2 linked regions of the Pelodictyon luteolum DSM 273 genome follow. The protein of the gene in region 1 binds, or shares a complex with, the protein of each later gene. Links are inferred from orthologs where the notes say so. Each region holds a gene or a part of one and is shown on either strand. Other genes may lie near its edges. The genes, in order: pheT and pheS.

Evidence for each region.
Region 2: the proteins of pheT (region 1) and pheS are in contact, whole or in part, in a crystal structure (PDB 6P24), measured with the Escherichia coli proteins. The link is inferred for Pelodictyon luteolum DSM 273 from one-to-one orthologs.

What each region holds. Positions count from the first base shown.
Region 1 is NC_007512.1:814,722-830,709, forward strand. What follows is about bases 11,634-14,737. They hold pheT (phenylalanine--tRNA ligase subunit beta), read left to right. Parts: upstream 11,634-12,030; coding sequence 12,031-14,445; downstream 14,446-14,737. Other genes in these bases: PLUT_RS03725 (hypothetical protein), read left to right, coding at 14,460-14,737. Also shown: PLUT_RS03630 (GvpL/GvpF family gas vesicle protein), read left to right, coding at 1-964; PLUT_RS03635 (GvpL/GvpF family gas vesicle protein), read left to right, coding at 967-1,749; PLUT_RS03640 (GvpL/GvpF family gas vesicle protein), read left to right, coding at 1,766-2,545; PLUT_RS03645 (gas vesicle protein GvpG), read left to right, coding at 2,568-2,783; PLUT_RS03650 (gas vesicle protein GvpO), read left to right, coding at 2,833-3,105; PLUT_RS03655 (GvpL/GvpF family gas vesicle protein), read left to right, coding at 3,110-3,898; PLUT_RS03660 (gas vesicle protein), read left to right, coding at 3,907-4,116; PLUT_RS11055 (GvpL/GvpF family gas vesicle protein), read left to right, coding at 4,138-4,875; PLUT_RS03675 (gas vesicle protein K), read left to right, coding at 4,878-5,222; PLUT_RS03680 (NUDIX hydrolase), read left to right, coding at 5,407-5,811; PLUT_RS03685 (efflux RND transporter periplasmic adaptor subunit), read left to right, coding at 5,862-7,007; PLUT_RS03690 (efflux RND transporter permease subunit), read left to right, coding at 7,004-10,150; PLUT_RS03695 (TolC family protein), read left to right, coding at 10,182-11,519; more of PLUT_RS03725, read left to right, coding at 14,738-14,765; PLUT_RS03730 (cell division protein ZapA), read left to right, coding at 14,774-15,037; rny (ribonuclease Y), read left to right, coding at 15,343-15,988.
Region 2 is NC_007512.1:126,070-133,254, reverse strand. The notes cover bases 1-2,913. They hold pheS (phenylalanine--tRNA ligase subunit alpha), read left to right. Parts: upstream 1-900; coding sequence 901-1,926; downstream 1,927-2,913. Other genes in these bases: rplI (50S ribosomal protein L9), read right to left, coding at 2,508-2,913; PLUT_RS00640 (DUF6858 family protein), read right to left, coding at 1,938-2,342; rplT (50S ribosomal protein L20), read left to right, coding at 538-885; rpmI (50S ribosomal protein L35), read left to right, coding at 312-509; infC (translation initiation factor IF-3), read left to right, coding at 1-267. Outside these bases: more of rplI, read right to left, coding at 2,914-2,963; rpsR (30S ribosomal protein S18), read right to left, coding at 3,000-3,272; ssb (single-stranded DNA-binding protein), read right to left, coding at 3,299-3,775; rpsF (30S ribosomal protein S6), read right to left, coding at 3,847-4,248; PLUT_RS00615 (exodeoxyribonuclease III), read right to left, coding at 4,414-5,217; PLUT_RS00610 (glycosyltransferase family 9 protein), read right to left, coding at 5,214-6,221; PLUT_RS00605 (DUF3856 domain-containing protein), read right to left, coding at 6,226-6,753; PLUT_RS00600 (acyl-CoA thioesterase), read right to left, coding at 6,786-7,185.

The sequences.
Region 1 (15,988 bases):
AGACCCTGACATCTACGCCGTTGCCTCGATGGGCTGTTCGGCCATCGTCGAAAACCGGCCTGCCATCGATCTGGGTGAACTTGACCGTGAGTCACTCGCCCGGATGCTGCTTCAGCACCAGCAGACCCTCGAGCGGCTTATGGAAAGCGGCATGCAGCTTATTCCGCTCAAACTCGGAACGTTCGTTTCCTCAGCAGCAGATGCGGCGTGCATCATTGAGGACGGCTACAACCTGATCGAGCGCATATTCCGGGAAACGGAAGATGCGCATGAACTCGAAGTGGTCGTGAAATGGAGCAGTTTTGCCGATCTCCTGCAGGAGGTGGTTTCAGAGGGCGACGTGCAGGAACTCAAACGCGAGGTCGAGGCCCGTCAATCCTCCTCCACTGAAGATGCCATCGCTGTCGGCAGGTTGATCAAGGAAAAGATCGATCGGCGCAATGCAGCCCTCAGTGCCTCGGTACTCAGGCAGCTCGGTGAGCGGGCATCACAATCGAAGCGGCACGAAACAATGGACGACGAAATGGTCCTCAACGCTGCATTCCTCGTCAACCGCGGCGACGTCGATGCATTTGTCGCGACCGTTGAAGCCCTGGACAGCCAGTACCTGAACGCCCTGCATTTCAGGATCGTCGGTCCCCTGCCATGTTACAGCTTCTATACTCTTGAAGTCACAGCGCTTTTTGAAGAGTTCATTGCTGAGAAACGAGCCGTGCTGGGTCTTGATGCCCGGTCCTGTGAGGCAGATGTCAAAAAGGCCTATCATGCCAAAGCGAAGGTGGCGCATCCGGACGTACATGTGCCTGCAGGGGCGAATAATGGTGCTGATTTTACGGTCCTCAACGAGGCATATATGACACTGCACGACTATTATAGCGCGCTCAGGAATTCGGCGTCCTCACGCCATGGCCATGAAGGGCAGGATTCCAGTAGTGTGGTTTTTTCAGTTAAAATACTCAATTGACGATGGAGCGGGACGGCAAATACATCTACTGCATCATCGGCGCCGACTGTGAATGCGACTTCGGGCCGATCGGGATCGGTGGCAGGGGAGACCTTGTTTCCACTATAGGGTTCGAGGGGATCAGCATGGTCGTCAGCGACCATCCCCTCAACCGTTTCGTGGTCGATCCCGACGGGATCCTGGCGCACCAGCGGGTCATCGAGGCGGTCATGAAGGAACACGAGAGTGTCATTCCAGTCAGATTCGGCACCGTTGCCGCCACTCCCGACGAAATCCGCAACCTCCTTGACCGCCGGTACGGCGAGCTGTCCGAACTGCTCTTAAGGCTTCGCAACAAGGTTGAGTTCAATGTAACGGGTCGCTGGCATGATATGGCCGCGATATACAAGGAAGTAGAACGGACGCATCCGGAGATCAAGGAGCAGCGGGCCAGAATCGAGTCGATGCGGGACGGTGACGGGGAGGCTCTGAAGCAGTCGCTCATCCTCGATACCGGCCACCAGATCGAGGCGGCCCTTGAGGTAATGAAGGAGGAGAAATTCGATGCAGTGGCCTCGTTGTTCCGCAAAACGGCAATGGCCTCAAAGATGAACCGGACCACTTCGCCCGACATGTTCATGAACGCAGCATTCCTCATCGACAGGGGGCGGGAGGTTGAATTCGACGGGATCATGGAAATCCTCGGCCAGAAAGACGCAGATCGTTGTGATTACCGCTACAGCGGGCCTCTGGCAATCTTCAATTTCGTCGACTTGAGGATCCTTCCTGAAAAATGGGAACTATAAACAGGGTAGAGAAGCAATGGCACATGAGGCGGCAGAACAGGATGGACTGTATATCTACGGAATCATCAACAACAGCGGGGAGCTGGATTTCGGACCCATCGGCATCGGCGGACGGGAGGAGAGGGTCTATGCGGTGATCCATAATGACATCGCGGCCGTCGTCAGCCGTACCGTGGTAAAGGAGTTCGAGCCGAGACGGGCGAACATGATCGCCCACCAGAAAGTGCTGGAAGCCGTAATGGTATCCCACGCGGTGCTTCCGGTCCGCTTTTCGACCGTCTCTCCCGGTCACGATGACATGAAAGTGGAAAAGATACTGGAAGAGGACTATCTGAGGCTGAAGAAGCTGCTTGTGAAGATGGAGGGAAAGAAGGAGATGGGGCTGAAGGTGATGGCCAACGAAGAGAAAGTGTATGAGAGCATCATCACGGGATACGACAACATCCGTTACCTTCGCGACAAGCTCATCAACCTCCCGCCCGAGAAAACCCATTACCAGCGGGTAAAGATCGGCGAACTGGTTGCTGCTGCACTCGAAAAGGAAGTCGGCACTTACAAGGATGCCGTTCTTGACGCGTTGAGCCCCATTGCCGAGGAGGTCAAAGTCAATGACAGCTACGGCAGCATGATGGTTCTGAACGCCGCGTTTTTGATCAGGACGGCCCGTGAGGAGGAGTTCGACCGGGCGGTCAACGCTCTTGACGACCGGTACCATGACATGATGACCTTCAAATATGTCGGGACCCTGCCGCCGTATAATTTTGTAAACATATCGATAAACATCAAGGGGCGCTGACATCTTCATCCTCGACGACATACTGCTTGCACCGCTCAGCGGCATGGTTTTCCTCGGCAGGAAGATCAATGAGATCGTACAGAATGAAATGTCGGACGAAGGCGCAGTCAAGGAACAGCTGATGAAGCTGCAGTTCCGCTTTGAGATGGATGAGCTCAGCGAGGAGGAGTATGACCGGCTTGAGGATGAGCTTCTCTCCACCCTTGCCGAGATAAGGGCACAGAAAGAAAACCGGTGAACGGATTGCGTTTTCACCGTTTCAACCATAAACAACATGAGAGGCAGTTATGGGCAGTTTGATCGAAGCAAAGAACGTCATCACCGCTTTCCTGAAGGAAACCACATCAAGCAGTGATGTTACCGTCATACGGCTTGACCGTGACCCCGATGGCTGGAAAGCCGTTGGCGAGGTCTATGAAGACGATTCGTTCCTGAAATCAATGAACCTTCCCCCGAAGAAAGCGCGGCGCTTTTATGCCGTGTCGGTTGACGGTGACCTGGAAGTCACTTCGTACAGCAGGCTTGCTTCCTACAGCGAAGGGGATTCAGGGGAGGACTGAACGTATGGCGCAGAACATACTGTATGTCTACTGCATTGTCCGGCAGCTCCCGGGTGCCGATATCGTCGCCCGCTACCCCGATCTCGTTTTCATAGAGGCCGGGAGTGCATACGTTGCGGCAAAATATGTGTCGCCGCTCGAGTATTCCGACGCCAGCATGAAACTGAAGCTGGCGGACGAAGAGTGGCTTGACAGGAACGCCCGTGAACATCTGTCGGTGAATGTGATGATCATGGCACAGCAGACCATCATTCCGTTCAACTTCGGTACCATTTTCAAGTCCAGGGAATCTCTATCCGGCTTCCTCGGCGATTACGGCAGGAAACTTGATGAGAGTTTCGATGCCCTTGAGGGCAGGGAGGAGTGGGCCGTGAAAGCATACTGCAACGAATCCTTCCTCCTGAAGAATCTTCATCTCGAAAGCCCGGCCATTGCCGCCATCGAACAGGAAATCCAGGCGGCATCCCCCGGAAAGGCCTATCTGCTCAAGAAGAAAAAAGAGGCGATGTCGGCCTCGGCGCTTGAGGGCGTGCACCAGGGGCATGCCAAGGCTGTATGGGGTGAGCTTGCAGCGCTTTCAAAGGAGCATGTACTGAACAGGCTCATTCCAGAAGATGTTTCAGGGGTGGATGGCCGCATGATTGTGAACGGGGTGTTCCTCATCGCCAATACGGACGTCGGCGCATTCATCAGGACCACTGAAGACCTGGGAGAACGGTATCGTGATGCCGGCGTGTTCCTTGACGTCACCGGCCCCTGGCCGCCCTATGATTTTGTCGACATCCCCTATTGAATTATCCTATGCAGGAAGACCTTTACACCGCGAACCGGCAGGTGACCCTTCTCGATATCCTCGACCGGGTGCTGAACAAGGGCGTCGTCATCAGCGGCGACATCATCATTTCCGTGGCGGGCATCGACCTCGTCTATGTGGGCCTCCGGGTTCTCTTGAGCTCGGTTGAGACCATGGAGCGCCTGGATGCTGCGAGGGCGGAAGGTCTGCAGCAATAAAATAAATCATCCCGCAATCTGATGCCGCTTCTCATTCATGCGCTCATCCTCCGGCCGGAAGCTCTGGGCGGTCTTTCTTCCGCCCTTCAGCATATCGGCGACGTGACCGGTGCCGGCCCATTGGAGCTTGTGGCAGTAAAGGACGCCGGTGCTGTTGCAGTTCCTCTTGAGAAGGTGCCGTCTCCCCCCTCACAGGAAGAACTGCTCCGGTATGCGGACGCCGTAGAGCAGCTTGCCGCACTGGCGACCATCCTGCCCATGCGCTTCGGTTCGACTGCCGCATCGCCCGAAGAGCTGCTCCGGATGCTTTCGGCCAATCGGGATCCTATCCTTGCCGCTCTTGAGAGGGTTGAGGGACGGGTTGAATACTCCCTCAGGATTCTGGCTCCCGGCGACGACGGGGCCCACCCCCGGGACCTTGAGGGCTCCGTTCCCGACGCGCTTTCCGGCGGCGGTATCCAGAGAGAATATCTGCGCCGGAAATATCAGGCCCATCGCCAGGCGGAGCAGCTGAGCCGGGAGGCGACGGAACTGAGGGAGGAGCTGAAGCTGAAGCTATCGGCACTCGACCCGTCGATGCAGTTTGTCCTGTCGGATGCTTCCGCATTCCTCGTTGACCTCTCCATTCTCATCCGCCGCCCGGCCGCAGCAGGGCTCGGGCCTGTATTCGACCTGTTTGGCAAGGAGCATCCCGAACGGCCGCTCATGGTTACCGGACCATGGCCACCCTACACTTTTTCCAGTCTTACTATTCAATGAGCATGCATGAAGACAAGGTACAGTTCCAGGCTTCCTCGGTAGAGGAGGCGCTCCGGCAGCTTGAGGGGATGAAGCAGGGGAAGGAGTCGCGCATCGAGGCCAACCCCGACAATGTGGAATCCGGCCTTGCCCGGCTGGTGCTGACCCTCATCGAACTGCTCAGGAAGCTTATGGAGAAGCAGGCCATGCGACGCATCGACGGGGGGTCACTTGACGAGGCGCAGATTGACGAGCTTGGCGAGACCCTCATGAAGCTCGAAATGAAGATGGATGAGCTCAAGAAGACCTTCAACCTCACCGACAGCGACCTCAACCTGAACCTCGGCCCGCTCGGGGACCTCATGTGAGGGGAACTCCCATTCCGGATTTTGTGCGGTAGCGCTCCATAGCGTATATTGGCGCACGTCACTCTGTGCGCATTTCTCCCGACGGCGGACCCGTACATGGCAGTAAACAATTGTTTTCAGGAAATCTTGACGGGTGCAGCCTGCCCTATGGCCGCTTCCCGGCATCTGAACGGCAGTGAGCAGTATGGCAGAAAGGGTGAAGAAACTATTCCGCCAGTCCGGGGTCATCCCCGTCCTCGACGAGAGAGTGGTGCTCATCACGGCCCGGCGCTCTGAGCGCTGGATCATTCCGAAGGGTTATGTCGCCAAAGGGCTTTCGGCGCCGGATTCGGCAGCCAAGGAGGCTCTTGAGGAGGCCGGTCTTCTCGGAAGGGTCGGTGCAGAGTCGGCAGGGGAGTACCGGTACCGGAAGTTCGGCAGGCAGTTTTCTGTGGAGGTCTATCCTTTTTTCATTGAATCGATGCTCGACGAGTGGGATGAAATGCACCAGCGCCGCCGCAGAATCGTCTCTCCCGGCGAGGCACTCGACCTGCTTTTCCACGACAACCTGAAAGCCATTGTTGCCGGGTACTTCGGCATGCTTCCCTGAGGCCGGGCTCCGGAACGAACGGCCCCATTCTGCATCATACCATTACAGTCATGCGTCCTAAACGGTTCCCCTCCATCCTTGCGGCCCTCGCAGTCCTCCTTATCGGGTTTGCCATCGCGGCTTTTCTTTCACGAAAGCAGACTCCCCCGGAAAAACCCGCAATGAAGCCGGCAGCATTCCAGCCGGTTCCGCTCGATACCGTCGCCAACGGCCGGGTACTCCTTCCTCTTGAGATGAGCGGCCCCATCGAGGCGCTCCGGAAAATCGAGATTTATGCTGAAGTCCCGGGTATATTCCGCGATGCCTCCAACCCGTTCAGGGAGGGCAGCCATTTCCGGAAAGGGGAGACCCTCCTTCTGCTTGATGATGCCGTCTACCGCAACAGTGTCCTTGCCGAGAAAAGCCGGCTCCTCAGCCAGCTTACCCTCGTCCTTCCCGACCTCATCATCGATTTCCCCGAAGAAGCTGAAAAGTGGAAGGCCCATGTAGGAGCGTTCCGCATCGATTCCCCGCTTTCAATGCTGCCCGCTGCCTCTTCAGACCGCGAACGCAACTACCTTGCCGCGCGGGGGATATACGACCGGTTCTATGCGGTCAGGAGCATGGAGGAGACGCTCGAGCGCTACCGCATAACGGCACCCTTTGACGGTCAGGTCACCCTCTCCGCCCTCAACCCCGGGACCCTTGTGCGCACCGGCCAGAAGATCGGAGAGTTTTCGGCTTCCGGTATCTATGAACTTGAAGCCTCCGTAGGCCTGCGTGATGCCGGTTTCCTTGAAGCTGACAGTCCCGTCACCCTCTCTTCAGAAGATATCGACGGGACATTCAGCGGTGTGGTCCGGCGCGTCAACAGGGCTATTTCGCCCTCAACCCAGACCGTATCGGTCTATATCGAGGTGGCCGATCCCCGCCTGCGCGATGGCATGTTCCTTACCGCCCGCCAGGAGATTTCGCTCGATTCAGCTTTTGCCGTTCCCCGCCGGCTGCTGCGGGAGGGGGACCGGCTTTTCGTGATAGAGGATTCTCTTGTGGCGTTGAGGACGGTGCGGGTGGCTGCGGCTTCGGGTGACCGGGCGGCGGTGCGCGGCCTGCCGGACGGGAGCATGATCGTGCTTGACCCTCCTGGCGGCATGCGTGAGGGGATGGATGCGACCCCTCTTCTTCGGCGCACTTCATCGGGTGAAAAGAGAAAGTGAAAGCCCTCATCCGTCATTTCGTCCGCTACCCGGTGCTCGGCAATGTGCTGTTCCTTGCCGTCATCCTGTTCGGTCTGGTGTCGTTCACCCAGATCAAGACCACCTTCTTTCCCGACATCCCTCCCAATTTCATCTATGTCAGCGCACTCTATCCCGGCGCTTCGCCCGAGGAGATAGAGGAGGCCGTTACCTTGAAGATCGAAGACCGGCTGAAAGGCGTGAACGGCATCGACCGGGTGACCTCCGTATCGACGGAAAACAGCATGACGGTGACCGTTGAGCTCAAGAAGGGGTTCGATGCCAACGACCTTCTGCAGGAGGTGACCAATTCGGTGAACCAGATCAGCTCGTTTCCTGCCGAACTCGAGCAGCTGAGGATATACAAGCAGGAACGGATGGACTTTGTCATCGCCTACTCCCTGTATGGCGACGTCGATCTCAGGACCCTGAAGGGATACGCCCGGAGCCTTGAGCGCGAGCTCCGCAACAGCGGTGCGGCGACCCGCATCACCCTCAGCGGATTTCCTCTGGAGGAGATCGAGGTCGGCCTTCGTGAAAACGACATGCGGGCCTACGGGATAACGTTCAGCGACGTGGCGGCCGCTGTCAGCCGTGCCAACGTCAAAATCACCGGCGGCACCATCCGGGGCTCCCGCGAGGAACTGCTCATCCGGGCTGACAGCAAGGGCTATCAGGCCTCTGACCTCAAGAGCATCGTGGTCCGCTCCGGCGCAAACGGTGCTGTGGTGCGCCTCGGCGACCTGGCCGATGTCCGCGACCGCTGGTCGGATGATCCCGACAGGAGCTGGTTCAACGGCAAGCCGGCAGTCATCCTGGACATCGAGCGGAGCGCAGACCAGGACATGTTTGAAATCGTCGGGAAGGCACAAACGGTCGTCGAGGCTTTTGACCGGCGCCATGCGGACATCCAGGTCGACATTCTCCGTAACGGTTCGGCCATCGTGAAGGAGCGGGCCGACATCCTCAGCAGCAACGGGTTTGTCGGCATGGTGCTTGTTGTCCTGTTTCTGGCTTTTTCTCTCAACCCCCGCCTCGCACTCTGGGTTGCGGCCGGCATCCCGTTCTCGTTCGCCGGCATGTTCATGCTCGGTTCACTCTACGGTCTGTCGATCAACGTAGTCTCGCTGCTGGCAATGATTCTGGTGGTCGGCATCATTGTCGACGACGGCATCGTGATTGCCGAGAGCATCTACCAGCGTTACGAAAAAGGCGAGAAGCCCCTTGAGGCTGCACTGAACGGCACGATGGAGGTCATTCCCTCCGTTACGGCGGCGGTGCTCACCTCCGTAGTCCTCTTCTTCCTGTTCCTGTTCCTCGACGGGGACCTTGGCCAGCGGGTCAAGGACATCGCTTTCGTCGCCTCTACGACCCTCCTGGTGTCGCTTCTCGAAAGCATCTTCATCCTTCCGGCCCACATTGCCCACTCAAAGTCGCTGCACGGCCGCCCGGAGGCAAAGAGCTGGCTGCTCCGCAAGTCGGAGGAGTTCCTCCATTTCCAGCGCGATGTGCTCTATGCTCCGATCCTGCGTTTCAGCATCGCCAACCCGCTCATTACGGCGGCAGTGCCGGTGGCTCTTCTCATCATCACCTTCGGCGCCATGCGGGGCGGCTTCATCAAGGCGACGTTCTTTCCGGTCATCGAGCACGACAACGTCCAGATCACCCTGGAAATGCCAACCGGCACACCGGGCGGCGTGACGGCCGGGGCGCTTGCCCGGATGGAGCAGCGGATCAGGGATGTCGATGATGCTTACCGGCAGAGCGAGGGTGGCGAGAACGGGCTTGTGGCGGCGATTGCCCGCGACATCGGACCCGAGGGCCACCAGGGCGGACTGCGGGTCACCCTTGTCGACAGCCGGCTCCGCTCGATCGGCAGCCTCGAGACGGGCAACCGGTTCCGTGATGCCATCGGACCCGTTCCCGGGGCGAGCAAGCTCCTGGTCGGCGGCGGGGGATTCTGGGGCATGCCGGTTTCCATCGCGCTGAAAAGCGACAACCTCGCCCAGCTCGACGGCGCCCGGCGTATGCTCGAGGAGGAGCTGAAGGGGATGGAGCAGCTTAAGGATGTCGCCGACAACGACCCACCGGGTCTCCAGGAGGTGCGGGTACGGCTGAAGGAGAAGGCCTACGCGCTCGGGTTGACGACCGGTGAGGTCATGAACAGGGTGCGCAGTGCGTTTTTCGGCCAGGAAGCCCAGCGTCTGGTGCGCGGCATTGATGAAGTGAAGGTATGGGTCCGATACGGCGAGGATGAGCGTTCAACAATCGGTGCGCTCGAGACGATGTTCATCCGGCTCGACGACGGACGTTCCATTCCGCTCAGGGAGATTGCAGATCTTTCCGTCAGCCGTGGAATTTCCTCCATCAAGCATATCGACGCACAGCGTGTCGTAAAGATCGAAGCTGATATCGCCGATCCCAAAACATCGGTGCCGCAGCTGCTCGACGTTGTCAGCCGGAACATCATGCCCCCCATACTTGCCGCCTATCCCGACGTCAGCTTCAATTTCGAGGGGCAGAGCCGCGAGAGCGGCAAGACCACCGGCTCGATGCGCATCGCCTTTCCTGCGCTGCTCTTCATCATGTACCTCATCATCGTCATCACCTTCCGCTCGTTCAGTCAGGCTCTCCTCGTGATGCTGCTTCTGCCCCTCGCCCTCATCGGTGTCGCCTGGGGCCATTTCATCCAGGGCTACATCCTCAGCATCCTGTCGCTGTTCGGGGTCATCGCCCTCATCGGCATCGTTGTCAACGATTCCCTTGTCTTCATCAGCAGCTTCAACAGCCGCATCAAGGAGGGCGTGCCGTTCCAGGACGCTTTGTATGAGGTCGGACTCAGCCGGTTCCGCCCCATCATCCTCACGACCATCACCACCGTAGCCGGGCTCGGTCCGCTCATCTTCGAGCAGAGCCGCCAGGCGCAGTTCCTCTCACCGATGGCCATATCGGTGGCTTACGGGCTGCTGTTCGGCACAACCCTGACACTCATCATCATCCCTGCGCTGCTTGTGCTGCATAACGCGGCCCGACGCAGGATCCATTCATTCATCGCCCGTCGCCCCGTGACGCCCGAAGAGGCCGAGCCGGCATGGCGGGAGGAGGTTTTCAGCCGTGAACAATAGCCATCGACGGGCCGGGCGGGCATTCTCTGGAATGGTCCCGTTCGTTCTCTGCATCTTTTTCGCACTGGCTCCGGTTGCGTCGAGAGCGGCCGGTTCAGGTGACTTCGCAACGAGCGATTCCACGGCAATCGAGCGCCTCACACTCGAAGATGCCCTCATTCGGGCCCTCGGGCACAATACCGACATTCAGGTCGCCAGAGGGGAAGAGGAGATCGCCCGTAACGGGGTCCACATCGGCAATGCCGGCCTTCTGCCGAAACTCTCGGCCGTTTCGTCCGTCTCATGGCATGACCCCGGAAAGGGAGCGCCGGCGTCGTCTGTCGAGTCAACCACCACGGCGGCGGAGCTGCAGGCGAGCTACACCCTCTTCGACGGTTTCGGCAGCATCCGGACCTTCACCAGACTCAAGAACAGCGGCAGGCTCGGCACCCTGAAGGCCCGGGAACGTATCGAGATCGTTGTCATGGATGTCGCCAGAGCCTATTACGGTGCGGCCAACTCACTCGAAGAGCTGCATGCATCAATGCAGGCTGTGGAGATATCCGATGAGCGCCTCCGACGGGCGAAGCTGCGGAGGGATTACGGACAGGCAAACACCCAGGAGGTGCTCTCCGCCGAAGTGGACGCCAACAATGACCAGGTGACGCTCCTGAATGCCCGTCTCGGACGGGAAACCGCAATGCGCAGGCTGAACGTCCTGCTCGGCCATCGGGTCGGCCATCACTATGCGATAGCTGACTCCGTCGTGTTTTCCGCTCTTCCGCCCCTCGACTCGCTCCGGGTGAGTGCCCTCGGAACCAATGCCGGTTATCTGGCAAGCGGCGGGGAGGTGCTCGATCAGCGCCTCCTTATGCTCATCGCCCGTTCGGAACAGTACCCCGAAGTTTCCCTTCAGGCCGGATGGGGCCTCAGCCGCTACGCCGCGGGCCGGGACATAGGCTTGAATGGCACGACGCCGGGCGCGTCCGGAGGGGTGGTGGTGAACTGGCCGATTTTCAACGGTCGCCAGACCGCCATAAAGACTGAAAACGCCCGGATTGCTTGGCTTAACAGCCGTCTGCGCCACGACCGGGCTCTCCAGCAGCTCCTGCAGGAGCTCCGGGACGGGTGGGACGCATGGTCCATAAGCCGTGATGTGCTCCGGTTCGAGGAACGGAACATCGAGTCGGCGCGGCTCAATTTCCAGCGCACCCGTGAACTCTATGTGCTCGGCCAATCGACAGGAACCACGTTCCGTGAAGCACAGCTGAACCTGATCCGGGCTGAAAAAAGCAGGGCCGGTGCCCGCTATGACAGAAAGCTCCGCGAGCTTGAGCTGCTGCGCCTCGGCGGAAGGCTGCTCACCCCGTTCGGGACGGCTGGTCGTTGAATCGTCACTTTTTTTGTTACGCGCTTTATTTTTCTTTGATTCTTCTGGACGGGATGGTATATTTGGAGCCTTCCGTTAAGAAACGGGGCATGGCGCAGCTGGTAGCGTGCCTGCTTTGGGAGCAGGAGGTCCCGAGTTCGAGTCTCGGTGCCCCGACTGATGAGGTTCCGGGAGTGACGACGTGCCCGTAGCTCAATGGATAGAGCATCAGCCTTCTAAGCTGAGGGTTACTGGTTCGAGTCCAGTCGGGCACACCATTGGAAGTCCGGGAGTTTAAGGTTTTCTATGGTGATTGTAGCTCAGTTGGTTAGAGCGCCAGGTTGTGGCCCTGGAGGTCGGGGGTTCGAGTCCCCTCATTCACCCATGTTTTTTGGCCCCATCGACTAGCGGTTAGGTCACCACCCTTTCAAGGTGGCGGGACGGGTTCGAATCCCGTTGGGGTCACACTTCAAAGCTCTGTCCTTTGCCGGTACAGGGCTTTTTTTATTCATGAACGCAGATTTTCTCTTCTATGAAAATATCTGTCAACTGGCTCAAAGATTTCCTTCCGTCCTTTTCCCCGGATATCACCTCCCTTGTCGAAAAGCTCACCTTCCTCGGCCTCGAGGTTGAGGATGTGGAGTCGACTCCCTTGCCTGACCTGCGGGTTGTGGTCGGGCGGGTGCAGTCCGTCGCTCTGCATCCTGATGCCGACCGCCTCCGGATCTGCATGGTCGACACCGGACTTGAAGAGCCGCTGCAGATCGTCTGCGGTGCTCCGAACGTGGCCGAGGGGATGCTGGTTCCTGTTGCGACCGAGGGTTCCCGCCTCACCATGCAGGACGGAACCTCTTTCGTCATCAAGCCTTCAAAGATCCGCGGCCAGCGTTCGTTCGGCATGATATGCGCAGCCGATGAGCTCGGCCTGTCGGCCGACCACTCAGGAGTCATGGAGCTCGACTCCTCCTATGCCGTCGGAGAGCCGTTTGCCCGTTACCTTGACTCGGACACCGTGCTCGACATAGCCGTCACCCCCAACCGCCCCGACGTGCTCTCGCATCTCGGCATAGCCCGGGAGCTCGGTTCCGCGCCGGACGCCATCCTTTTCCCCGAAGAGGCCCCCCTCGAGTTTTCCGCTGACTCTCCCCTGGTGCAGGTTATGGACAGCGGGGCTTGCCCGCTCTATGTCGGCGTCATCATCCGGGGCGTTACCGTAGGTCCTTCCCCCCGCTGGCTTTCGGCCCGGCTCGAGTCCATCGGACTGCGTCCGAAGAACAACATCGTCGACATCACGAACTTCATCCTCCACGCACTCGGCCAGCCGCTCCACGCCTTCGACCTCCAGAAGCTTAAGGGCGGGCGCGTCATCGTGCGCAGCGACTTCAGCGGCTCATTTACGACGCTTGGCGCAGAGCAGTGCACCGTGGAACCGGGCATGCCGGTAATCTGCGACACCCAAATGCCTGTGGCCCTTGCCGGCGTCATGGGCGGGCTGGACTCTGCGGTCGGAGAGGGAACCGTGGACATCCTTCTCGAGGCGGCCTGTTTTGCGCCGTCGGCCGTCCGCCGTTCGGCCAGGAAAGCCGGGATTTCATCTGACTCCTCATACCGGTTCGAGCGTGGCATTGATATCCGCAATGTCTTACCCGCAGCCCGTGCCGCCGTGGCCCTGATCCTCGAAACGGCCGGCGGAACAGTCGGTGAGGCCACGCTGCAGGGTGATCCCTCTCCGGCGCTCCTTGTTCTCCCGTTCCGGCCCCGGAGGGCAAACGAGCTGCTCGGCACCGCAATCGAGACCGATGCGATGCAGGCGATGCTGGCCCGGATTGGGTTCCGGACCCTTGCTCTGGATGAGGGCGTGATGCAGGTGGAGGTCCCCTCCTGCCGCATCGACGTATTGCAGGAGATCGACCTCATTGAAGAGGTGGCGCGCCTTCATGGTTACGACAACATCGAGGCCTCAGGGCGCCTGGCGGCGACGTATCCCGCATCGCGGACCAGACCTGGATATTTTCCCGACTTTCTTCGTGGAGTCGCAGTCGGTCTTGATTTCAGGGAGGTGCTCACCAACCCGCTCATCCGGCGGGAGGAGGCGGCTCCCTTCGGTGATGGGCTCGTGAGTGTCCTGAACCCCATCAGCGAGGGCCTTGAGGTCCTTCGGCCGGGGCTCGTGCCCGGCATGCTGAAGGTCATCGCCCACAACATCCGGCACGGGAACCGTGATATGCGCCTGTTCGAAGTGGCTCACGGCTTCAGTGTGGCCGATCCGTCAGGAGCGGCGGAGCAGGGCCCGCTCGGCGCCTACTGCGAGAAAGAGTGGCTGGTTCTGGCCCTCACCGGCAACCGCTATCCCCGGAGCTGGAACCAGCCCCCTGACAGGGTAGACTTCTATGATGCCGTCGGAGCGGCCGAGATGCTGCTCGGGAAACTGAATTTGCTTGATAAATCAGCAGTTAATATTTATAATGAAAATACTGTCAGTATTGATTTGGAGCTGACGGAAGGGAAGAAAAAACGGTCACAGCGTGCGGGCCGGGCCATGAGGCTGGATTCCGCTCTGCTTTCACAGTTCGGCATAGAGCAGGATGTCTTCACCGTCGAGCTTGATGTTTCGGTGCTCGAAATGCTCTACAGCCCTGATGTTGTCTACGACCCGCCTTCAAAATTCCCCGCCGTCCAGAGGGATCTTTCATTCATCCTGCCAGGCACGGTTCCCGTACAGTCGCTCGTCGGCCTTGTCCGTTCCAGCGACCCGCTCATCAGGGATGTTTCCGTTTTCGACGTGTTCGAACGGGGCTCCGGCGGTGGCGGAGAGAGGAGTGTAGGGCTGTCGATTTCGATAGCCGACCATTCCGGAACCCTGCAGGAAGGGCGGATCAGTGAAATTCTTCGTACAGTTGGAGTCAATGCTGAAAGTAAGCTTGGTGCGGTAATTAGACAGGTCTGACATTACTTGGTTCCATGCCTGAACGGAAAGGAGAGGACATACTTGCCGGTATCGGCACCCTCGAGGGCAATACCCGTCTGCTTGTCAACCGGCTCGATGCATTCCGCAAAGAGAACGAGGCGCTGAAGTCGGAACTGGCGAGTCTGCAGGAGGTGCTCCGCTCGATGAAACTCCCCGGCGGCACAACGCCGTCTCATGGAGGAGCGGTAAAGGAAATGACAGGAACAGTCCCCTACGCTGAAAAGCTGCAGGTGAAGCAGAAACTGGTCCTGATCCTGCAGAAGATCGAGATGGAACTCAGGAACGGTCATACCTTGTAGAATCTGCCATGGAAAAGTTTGATGTAAATGTTTACGGTGATACCTACCCGCTTCGTGCCGATACCCGGGAAGCAGTTGAGAATGCTGCCGGTGAGGTCGACAGGAGGATGCGCCGTTTTGCTGTGCAGGCACCCTCATTCGAGCCGTTGAGGCTTGCTGTACTCGCTGCCGTCGAGCTTGCCGAGGAGAAGCTTCAGCTTGAAGAGACGATGGCCGGGCTGCAGGAGAGAATCGGGAAGCTCAACGCTTTTGTCGGGGACAATCTCCAGTAAACAGTTACATTGAAAGTAGGAAAATATCCGCACCAGAAGATCGGGGTGTTTGTAAGTAAAAGAACTAACATCAAAGAATAGGGAGCCAGACTCTTCTTTTTGATTGCAGGCCTTGCCGGATTCCGGACCTGTCCGGATTGCCGGGTGCAGCGTTCGCGCCGCACCGATGGAAGCAAAAAACCAGAAGGAGGCACCCACCGTGTCACACGGGTTCTTGAATCTTACACATCTCGCCATGGTGCGGATTTTTTTGTTTAAAATGGTGCTTCAGTCAGTGAATGGGGCACAAAAAGGAGGTAATTTTAATGGGAATTGTCATAAACCTGTTTTTGATCATTTTTGCTTCGGTTGTGTTTTTTGCGGCAGGTTTTTTCCTCGGGCGTTTCTTCCTCGAGCGTCTCGGTACGACGAAGGTCCTCGAAGCTGAAGAGCGTGCGGTGCAGATCGTGCAGGAGGCCCAGAAGGAGGCAAACGAGTACAAAGAGCTGAAGGTCACCGAAGTCAATCAGGAGTGGAAGAAAAAGCGCCGGGAGTTCGATCAGGAGGTGGTGATCAAGAACAATAAGTTCAACCAGCTCCAGAAGCAGGTGCAGCAGCGTGAAGCGCAGCTGAAGAAGCAGTTGCAGGATGTCCGCGACACCGAGCGCAAGCTGCAGGACCAGCAGAAGGAACTCGACCAGGCGATGGAGACCGTCGGCATCCGTGCGACTGAACTCGAACGCATCATCACCGAGCAGAACCAGCGCCTTGAGAGCATCAGCAACCTGCAGGCAGATGAGGCCCGCCAGATGCTCGTCGACAACATGATTACCAAGGCCCGCGAAGAGGCTACCGAGACCATCCACAAGATCCACGAGGAGGCTGAGGAAAATGCCGGCCGCCTGGCTGAGAAGACCCTTCTTACCGCCATCCAGCGCATCTCCTTCGAGCAGGCAACTGAAAACGCCCTTT
Region 2 (7,185 bases), 700 kb from region 1 along the record:
CTCCGCAAAGGGAACCGCGTACGGGCCACGATCGTCTTCCTTGGCCGTTCGATCATTTACAAGGACAAGGGACTTGAACTGGCCGACCGCCTGACGGAACGGCTCAGCGTCGTCGGGAACCGTGAAGGAGAACCTAAGTTCGAAGGCAAGAAGCTGTTCGTCTACTTCGAACCCGACAAGAAAAAGATCGACGCCTACGAGCGTATCCGTTCGAAAACAGGGACACCGCTGGCCCCGCTCGAAGAATCGGCCGATGCCGAGGACTAGACAGGAACTTTGCACATTCTTTTGATAAAAAAACAACGACAGTCATGCCTAAAATGAAATCGCACCGCGGTGCATGCAAACGATTCAAGGCCACCGCATCAGGAAAAATCAAGCGTGAACGGATGAACGGATCGCACAACCTGGAGAAGAAGAACAGGAAACGTACCCGCCGCCTCCACCAGTCGACCATGCTGGACAACGCGACCAAGGAGAAACAGATCAAGCGGATGATCCTTGCCTGACACATTTAAACATTAACCTTACACAACGATGCCTAAAGCAAATAACGCTGTCGCCTCAAAGGCCCGCAGGAAAAGAGTATTAAAGAAAGCCAAGGGATACTGGGGATCACGCGGCAATATCCTGACCGTCGTCAAGCATGCGGTCGACAAAGGCGAACAGTACGCCTACCGTGACCGTCGCGCAAAAAAGCGAAGCTTCCGCTCGCTCTGGATCATTCGCATCAATGCAGCTGCCCGCCTGAACGGCACAACCTACTCCAGGCTGATGGATGCAATGATCAAAAAGAACGTGGAGATTGACCGCAAGACCATGGCTGAAATCGCCGTAAGGGACCCCGAGGCGTTCACCCAGCTCGTAAAAACCATCATTGACTGAGATCCGCAGCAGTACATGGAAAACAGCATTCGAAGCCTCCGGGAGGAGATCGCCGGATTCAGGATCAGCTCAGCCGATGAACTTGAGGCGTTCCGCCTCCGGTACACCGTTCGCAAGGGACTGATTGCCGGACTCTTTTCACAGTTGAAGTCGGTCGATCCCGCCCGGAGACCCGAAATCGGCAATATGCTCAACCAGCTGAAAGCCGAGGCCGAAGCCAGAGTAGAAGAAGCTGCCCTGTCGCTGGAAAAAACGACATCGCCTGCGGCCCCCACGATCGATCTCTCGCTCCCCGGCCGGCGACATTTCACCGGGAGCGAACATCCGGTCCAGAAGGTGCTCGGTGAGATGAAGCAGATATTTTCCGACATGGGCTTTACTGTCGCCACCGGCCCAGAGCTTGAGCTCGGAAGCTACAACTTCGATATGCTGAACTTCCCCCCCGACCATCCGGCCAGGGACATGCAGGATACATTCTTCGTCAAACGCGACGGCACGGAAGACGACATTCTCCTCCGGACCCACACCTCCCCGGTGCAGGTCAGGGTAATGCTTGACCGCAAGCCTCCCATCAGGGTAATCTGCCCCGGAAAAGTCTATCGCAACGAAGCCATCAGCGCACGCAGTTACTGTGTCTTCCACCAACTTGAGGGCCTGTATATCGATAAAGGGGTAACCTTTGCCGACTTGAAAGCCACCATTTACTCCTTTGCACGTCAGATGTTCGGCAGCGATGTCCAGCTGCGCTTCAGACCCAGCTTTTTCCCGTTCACCGAGCCCTCGGCAGAGGTAGACGTCACATGCTACCTCTGCGGTGGCAAAGGGTGCCGTGTCTGCAAGAAATCCGGCTGGCTTGAAATCATGGGTTGCGGCATGGTACATCCAAACGTCATGAAGAACGCAGGCATCGACCCTGAAGTATGGAGCGGTTACGCATTCGGAATGGGTGTAGACAGGACCGTCCTGCTCAAATACAAGATCGACGACATCCGGCTCCTCTTCGAGAACGATCTGCGCATGCTTCGCCAGTTCCCGGCCTGAAGAACAACCCCTTACGCATCTACGACTCTGTCCCGAAGGGCTTTCGTCCATGACTCCATAGCCTCATTGGCTGTAGGGTTTGGAGCCTCGAGAAAGGTCACCACAAACCCGTCTTCCACTTCGCCAACGCCTATTGAACGGGGACGAACCGCCAGAACGTAAGGTGTGGGCATCTCTTTGCCGAAGCAGAACAGAAGATTCCTTGCGGCCTTGATCCCCTTACCGATGACCCCACCCGGCAGCGCTGCCGTGTGAGCATAATGGTCAAACTCACCAATATAGGCGACTGCAGGGTTTGCATCGATGCAGCTTTTGAAATGGGCGATGATATCATCCACGCTTCGGCAGCTGGTCTCGCTGCGATCGAATTTCGTAGTAAAAACAGGATATTTTTCCTGGAGAAGGGTCTGGATCATGGCATGGGGGGTTGACGCAGTGATGCTCTTGTCCAATATAATAGTGACTGACTGGCAGAAAGAAAAAAGCTCCGCAGTCCCAAGGGATGCGGAGCTTTCAACGAACGAATTGTGGATCCAGAGAGGGCTATGCCTGCATCAGGAACCTGCTGCGGGAGGAGGTCCTTAAGCCTCGGTACCCTCGGCTTCGACCTCGAAGGTGACCTTTACGGTGACGTCCGAGAACAGCTTCGCCTCGGCCTCATACTTGCCGAGCAGCTTGACGGGAGCCTCCAGGGTGATCTTGCGCCTGTCGATCTCTACGCCAACTGCCTTCAGGGCATCGGCGATGTCACCGGCGGTGACGGTGCCGAACAGCTTGCCGGATTCGCCGGCCTTGGCCTGCACCTTCAGCACCATCTGCTCAATCTTCTGGGCAAGTTCACGAGCACTCGTTCTCTGCAACTCGACTTTTCTTGCCTGCTGCTTCTTCTCGGTCTCAAGAGCTTTGAGGGTTCCCTCGGTAGCCCTCGTGGCCATACCCTGCGGAATAAGGTAGTTGTTGGCATAACCGTTCTTCACGGCAACAACTTCACCTGCATCGCCAAGGGCAGCCACATCTTTTCTTAAAATGACTTTCACGTCTAGCTTCCTTGTTTCAATGGATTGCGAAATTTTTTATTTGTACTCGTCAGCAACGTAGGGTATGACCGCGAGGAACCGTGCCCACTTCACTGAATGGGTCAAGAGGTTCTGCTCTTTTGCGGTGAGGCCCGTGATGCGGCGGGGGATGATTTTACCCTGATCGTTGATGAATCTTTTCAGCTTGCGCTCGTCGCGGTAGTCAAAGAACACGACCTGATTCTTCGACACCTTTCTCTTTGAAGCCAGAGCGTTGCTGATGGACTTATTGCCCTGCGCCCTTGTGTTTTTCTGTCTCATTGGTTTCATGTGCAGATTTTGCTTGCCCCCGCCTCTCAGTCGGAGGACAGGTATTTGTATTCATAAATGTGGTCGTTGTCCTCACCGTGTGCATCTTCATGATGGACATCATGAAAATCATCCTCGATGAAACCGTCGTGATCGTCCTCGCCGTCGTCCTTTTTGCGTTTGTTGAGGAACTGGATCCGTCTGGCCTTGATCTCGACCACTGTCCTTGATGTTCCGTCCTGCGCTTTCCATGTCCGGCTCTGCAATTCGCCGTCGACAAGGACCGCTGAACTTTTTCTGAGATTGTCCCTGCAGCTCTCGGCAAGTTTGTTCCATGCAACCACGCCGACGTAGCAAACGTCTTCCTGCCACTGGTGGTTGCTGTCGCGGAACCTGCGGTTGCAGGCGATTGAAAAATTGACAACCGGAGTCCCGCCTGAATCAGTCTGCCTGAAAACAGGATCCTTTGTAAGATTGCCAGCAATGATGACGCTGTTAATCTCAGGCATTTTCAATTCAGCCATAACATCTTCTCCGTTTGTTTCTCAATAAATCCAATCAATCCTCTACTGCGTCGAACCCTCAGTCACAATTCTCACTTGGCAACCTTGTCGGCTGCATCTGTTTCGCTGGCTACGTTGTCTTCAGGGCTACCGATGACCACGCTGTATTTCTCGACGCGCTTGCGCATCTCGAGGAGAGGGGACGTCAGGTGAACGATGAGATAACGAAGCAGGACTTCCTCGTAGCGCAGTACCCGTTCGATCTCTGCGATGACAGGAGTGGCTGCGGTGAATTCAATGTGGGCGTAGGACCCGATGGTTTTCTTTTTGATCGGATAGGCGGTCTTGCGCCTGCCGATATCAAGGACGCTGCTGATGCTTCCGCCCTTTTCGGTGATGACCTTCTGTACCATCTCCATCGCGGCAGCAATAGCTTCATCCTGAAGCCCGCCATCGATGATGACCGTACATTCGTACAGTTTGTTTGTTTCCATAGCGCAATGTAAATAATGATTGAGAGTACTCAGCTGCTTGCATGCGGCGAGGGTCCGGAATTGCGCATACCGGCCCCACGGCTTCACGCGTTCAGACGTGAACACCGCGTGCAAATTTGGACCTTAAATGTAAGGAATTGCATTCTTTTTTCCAACCGCCGCAACTCACCGAGAAAATGACCGGGTATCCTCATGCAAACCGGACTCCGGAACGAATTCAAGAATGATCGGTGCATGGTCTGAACTTTTCTCCGGCATGTCGACCGCTGCCCGGAGAATCCGGTCTTTTCTGTATCCGGAAAGATAAAAACAGTCTATCCGCCAACCGATGTTGCGCTCTCTGGCCATTCGCCAGTAAGGCCACCAGGTGAACAGGTCATCCCGCTCCGGGTTCAATTCGCGCATCACGTCGGAAAGCCCGAGCGCAATCAGCCGATCAATCGCAGAGCGCTCCTCCGGCCGAATACCTGTTGCTCCGGGCCTGTTCTCTGAGCGGTGAAGGTCGACCTGGCGGTGAGCCACGTTCATGTCGCCGGTCACGAGTATCTGTCTTCCGCAGGCAAGCAGTTCCCGAACATACTCATGCATGGCCTCAAGGTAGCCGAGTTTGAGGACGTAATGCTGAGCAGAGTCCCCCCGCGGCACATAGGTACCTATGATGGACAACTCTCCGGTGTGCAGCACCACCGTCCGGTTCTCAATATCGAAGGGCGGGATTTCGAACGTTGCACCCTCAAGTGCGGGGGTCTCCTTCATGAGAATTCCTGTCCCGCTATACCCCTTTCTGATAGAAGAGTCGTTCCAGAACGAACGGTAGCCGTCAAGTGACATGATACTCAGGGGGATCTCCTCTACTGAGGCTTTCACCTCTTGCAGGATGAGGACATCCGGGGAACTTTGCCTGACCCATGATTCGAGCGCACCCTCACGTGCCCTGATGCCATTGACATTCCATGAAGCGACAATCACCGCTGTGCCCCCCCGAGAAACGCAATTATCCTGTCGGAGACCCGCTCCGGCGGGATATCCAGCATGCAACGGAAATGACCTTTCGGACAGCGCTCCCTGCCGATGTGGGAGCACGGCCTGCAGCCGAGACCTGACACTTCGAAAAGTTCAAACGTGGACCGGTAAGGCAGGAATCCGAAGGCCAGCGACGAGGATCCGAAGAGCACAAAGAGGCGCTTCTGGAACGCAGAGGCCATATGCATCAGTCCCGTATCGTTTGTCAGGACTGCATCGGAGCGCTGCAACAGCGCTCCAGTCTCCATGAGGGAGCAGGCTCCGGCAAGATTCCGCACCGAACCGGCAACCCCGGCTGGCAGCAGTCCCATGATCTCCTCTGCATGGGCAGCGTCATCCTCCCCTCCAAGGAGTACTACCCGTAAAGAGGGGACAGCATTGAGTATACCAAGAATCACCTCGGCAAACCGGCGAGGGGGCCAGCGTTTGGTAAAATGGCGGGCACCGAAGCAGACCGCCAGCACCTTGCCCTCACCAGGCAGAATCCCGTCAGCTAAAGACGTGTCAGATGCTGAAGGCCAAAGCTCACATCCGGAATCATCGACCTTGATGCCGAGCCCCAACAGCGAAGAACCGTAGCGCTCCACCACTGAGGGCGCCTCTCCGTATAGATCAATCTTCCAGTGAACGAGGATCCACTTTTTCCAGTTGCCTTTATGATACCGGACCGTTTTTTTTGCCCCGACCCTCCCTAGGAGCGCATGCGAGCGCCTGTTGTTCTGAAGGTCCACCACAAGGTCATAAGACGAAGATGCCGGGAGGCTTTCGGGGGAATAGACCCCCGAAAGCCGAGGGCTGCCGGCCAGCAGGGGGAGAAACGGAGCTCTGGTGCAGAAATCGATTTTTGCCTCCGGCCACCGGACCCTTAGCCAGCGCACCACCGGCGTGGTCAGGATGATGTCGCCGATGGAACTCAAGCGGACAACCAAGATCGAGCGCACAGCCTCCATTCTCTCAGGACCAGAATTCCCACCAGGCGCGATAGCCTGCGGGTTTTTCGGGTTCAGTGGCACGGCCGAGCCTTGTCAGGGCCTCGGCGGCGGCGTTTCGAAGCGCCTCAAGCCCACCCATCCCTCCATTCCGCTCGTCGAGCATCTCACAGGCCATCCTGAACGACTGGAACGCTTCATCCCTCCTGCCGAGCCCCTCAAGGGCTGCGCCGCGTGAAAACACTGCCCGAATCCATAACTTGCCGCCATCCTCCTCCAATTCGCCACGACGATTGAAATAATACAGCGCAAGGTCTGCCGACTCCAGTCCTGTGCCATAGTCTCCGAGTCCAGTGAGAGCCCCGGCAAGCACAGCATGGACAAATGCATCGAACCCTGCATGATCAAATGCCTCCTCGGCAGGAATCGAGCGAGCAGCATCCATAGCGCTACGGCAGCTTGCCGCCGATTCTGCATGGAGGCCGTCTTGAAGCTGACGCTCACCCACACTGAGCGCCAGATAGGCATCAGCGACCGAACGCAGTGGTTTCATATGCTTCAGGGGGAATACGGACTGTTATTGAATTATGCGTCTCCAGCGCTCATGAGAGCAGCAAGCGCCGTCGGGATTTCAGGACGACCCCTGCCGTTAAGGGCTGTGCCGATTACTTTTGCGTTCAGCGCCGGTTTCATGTCGGGAAGACGGAGGATATCCTGATAGAATGCAAACTTGAGCGTGGATTCTCTCTGAAGCTGGAGGTTGACCAGGAATCTGTCGCCGCTCTTGAGGGGGGAGCGGTAATCAAGCTCGGCCCGCACAACAACGAGGTTGACCCCCATCCGGGCATACTCGCTGAAATCGATGCCTACGCTTTTGAGGTACTCGTGCCGGGCATGCTCGAGATAATTCTGATAGACACTGTTGTTGACGATGCCCTGCATGTCGCACTCATAGTCCCGTACGTCCATCTCAAGGGTGAACGAA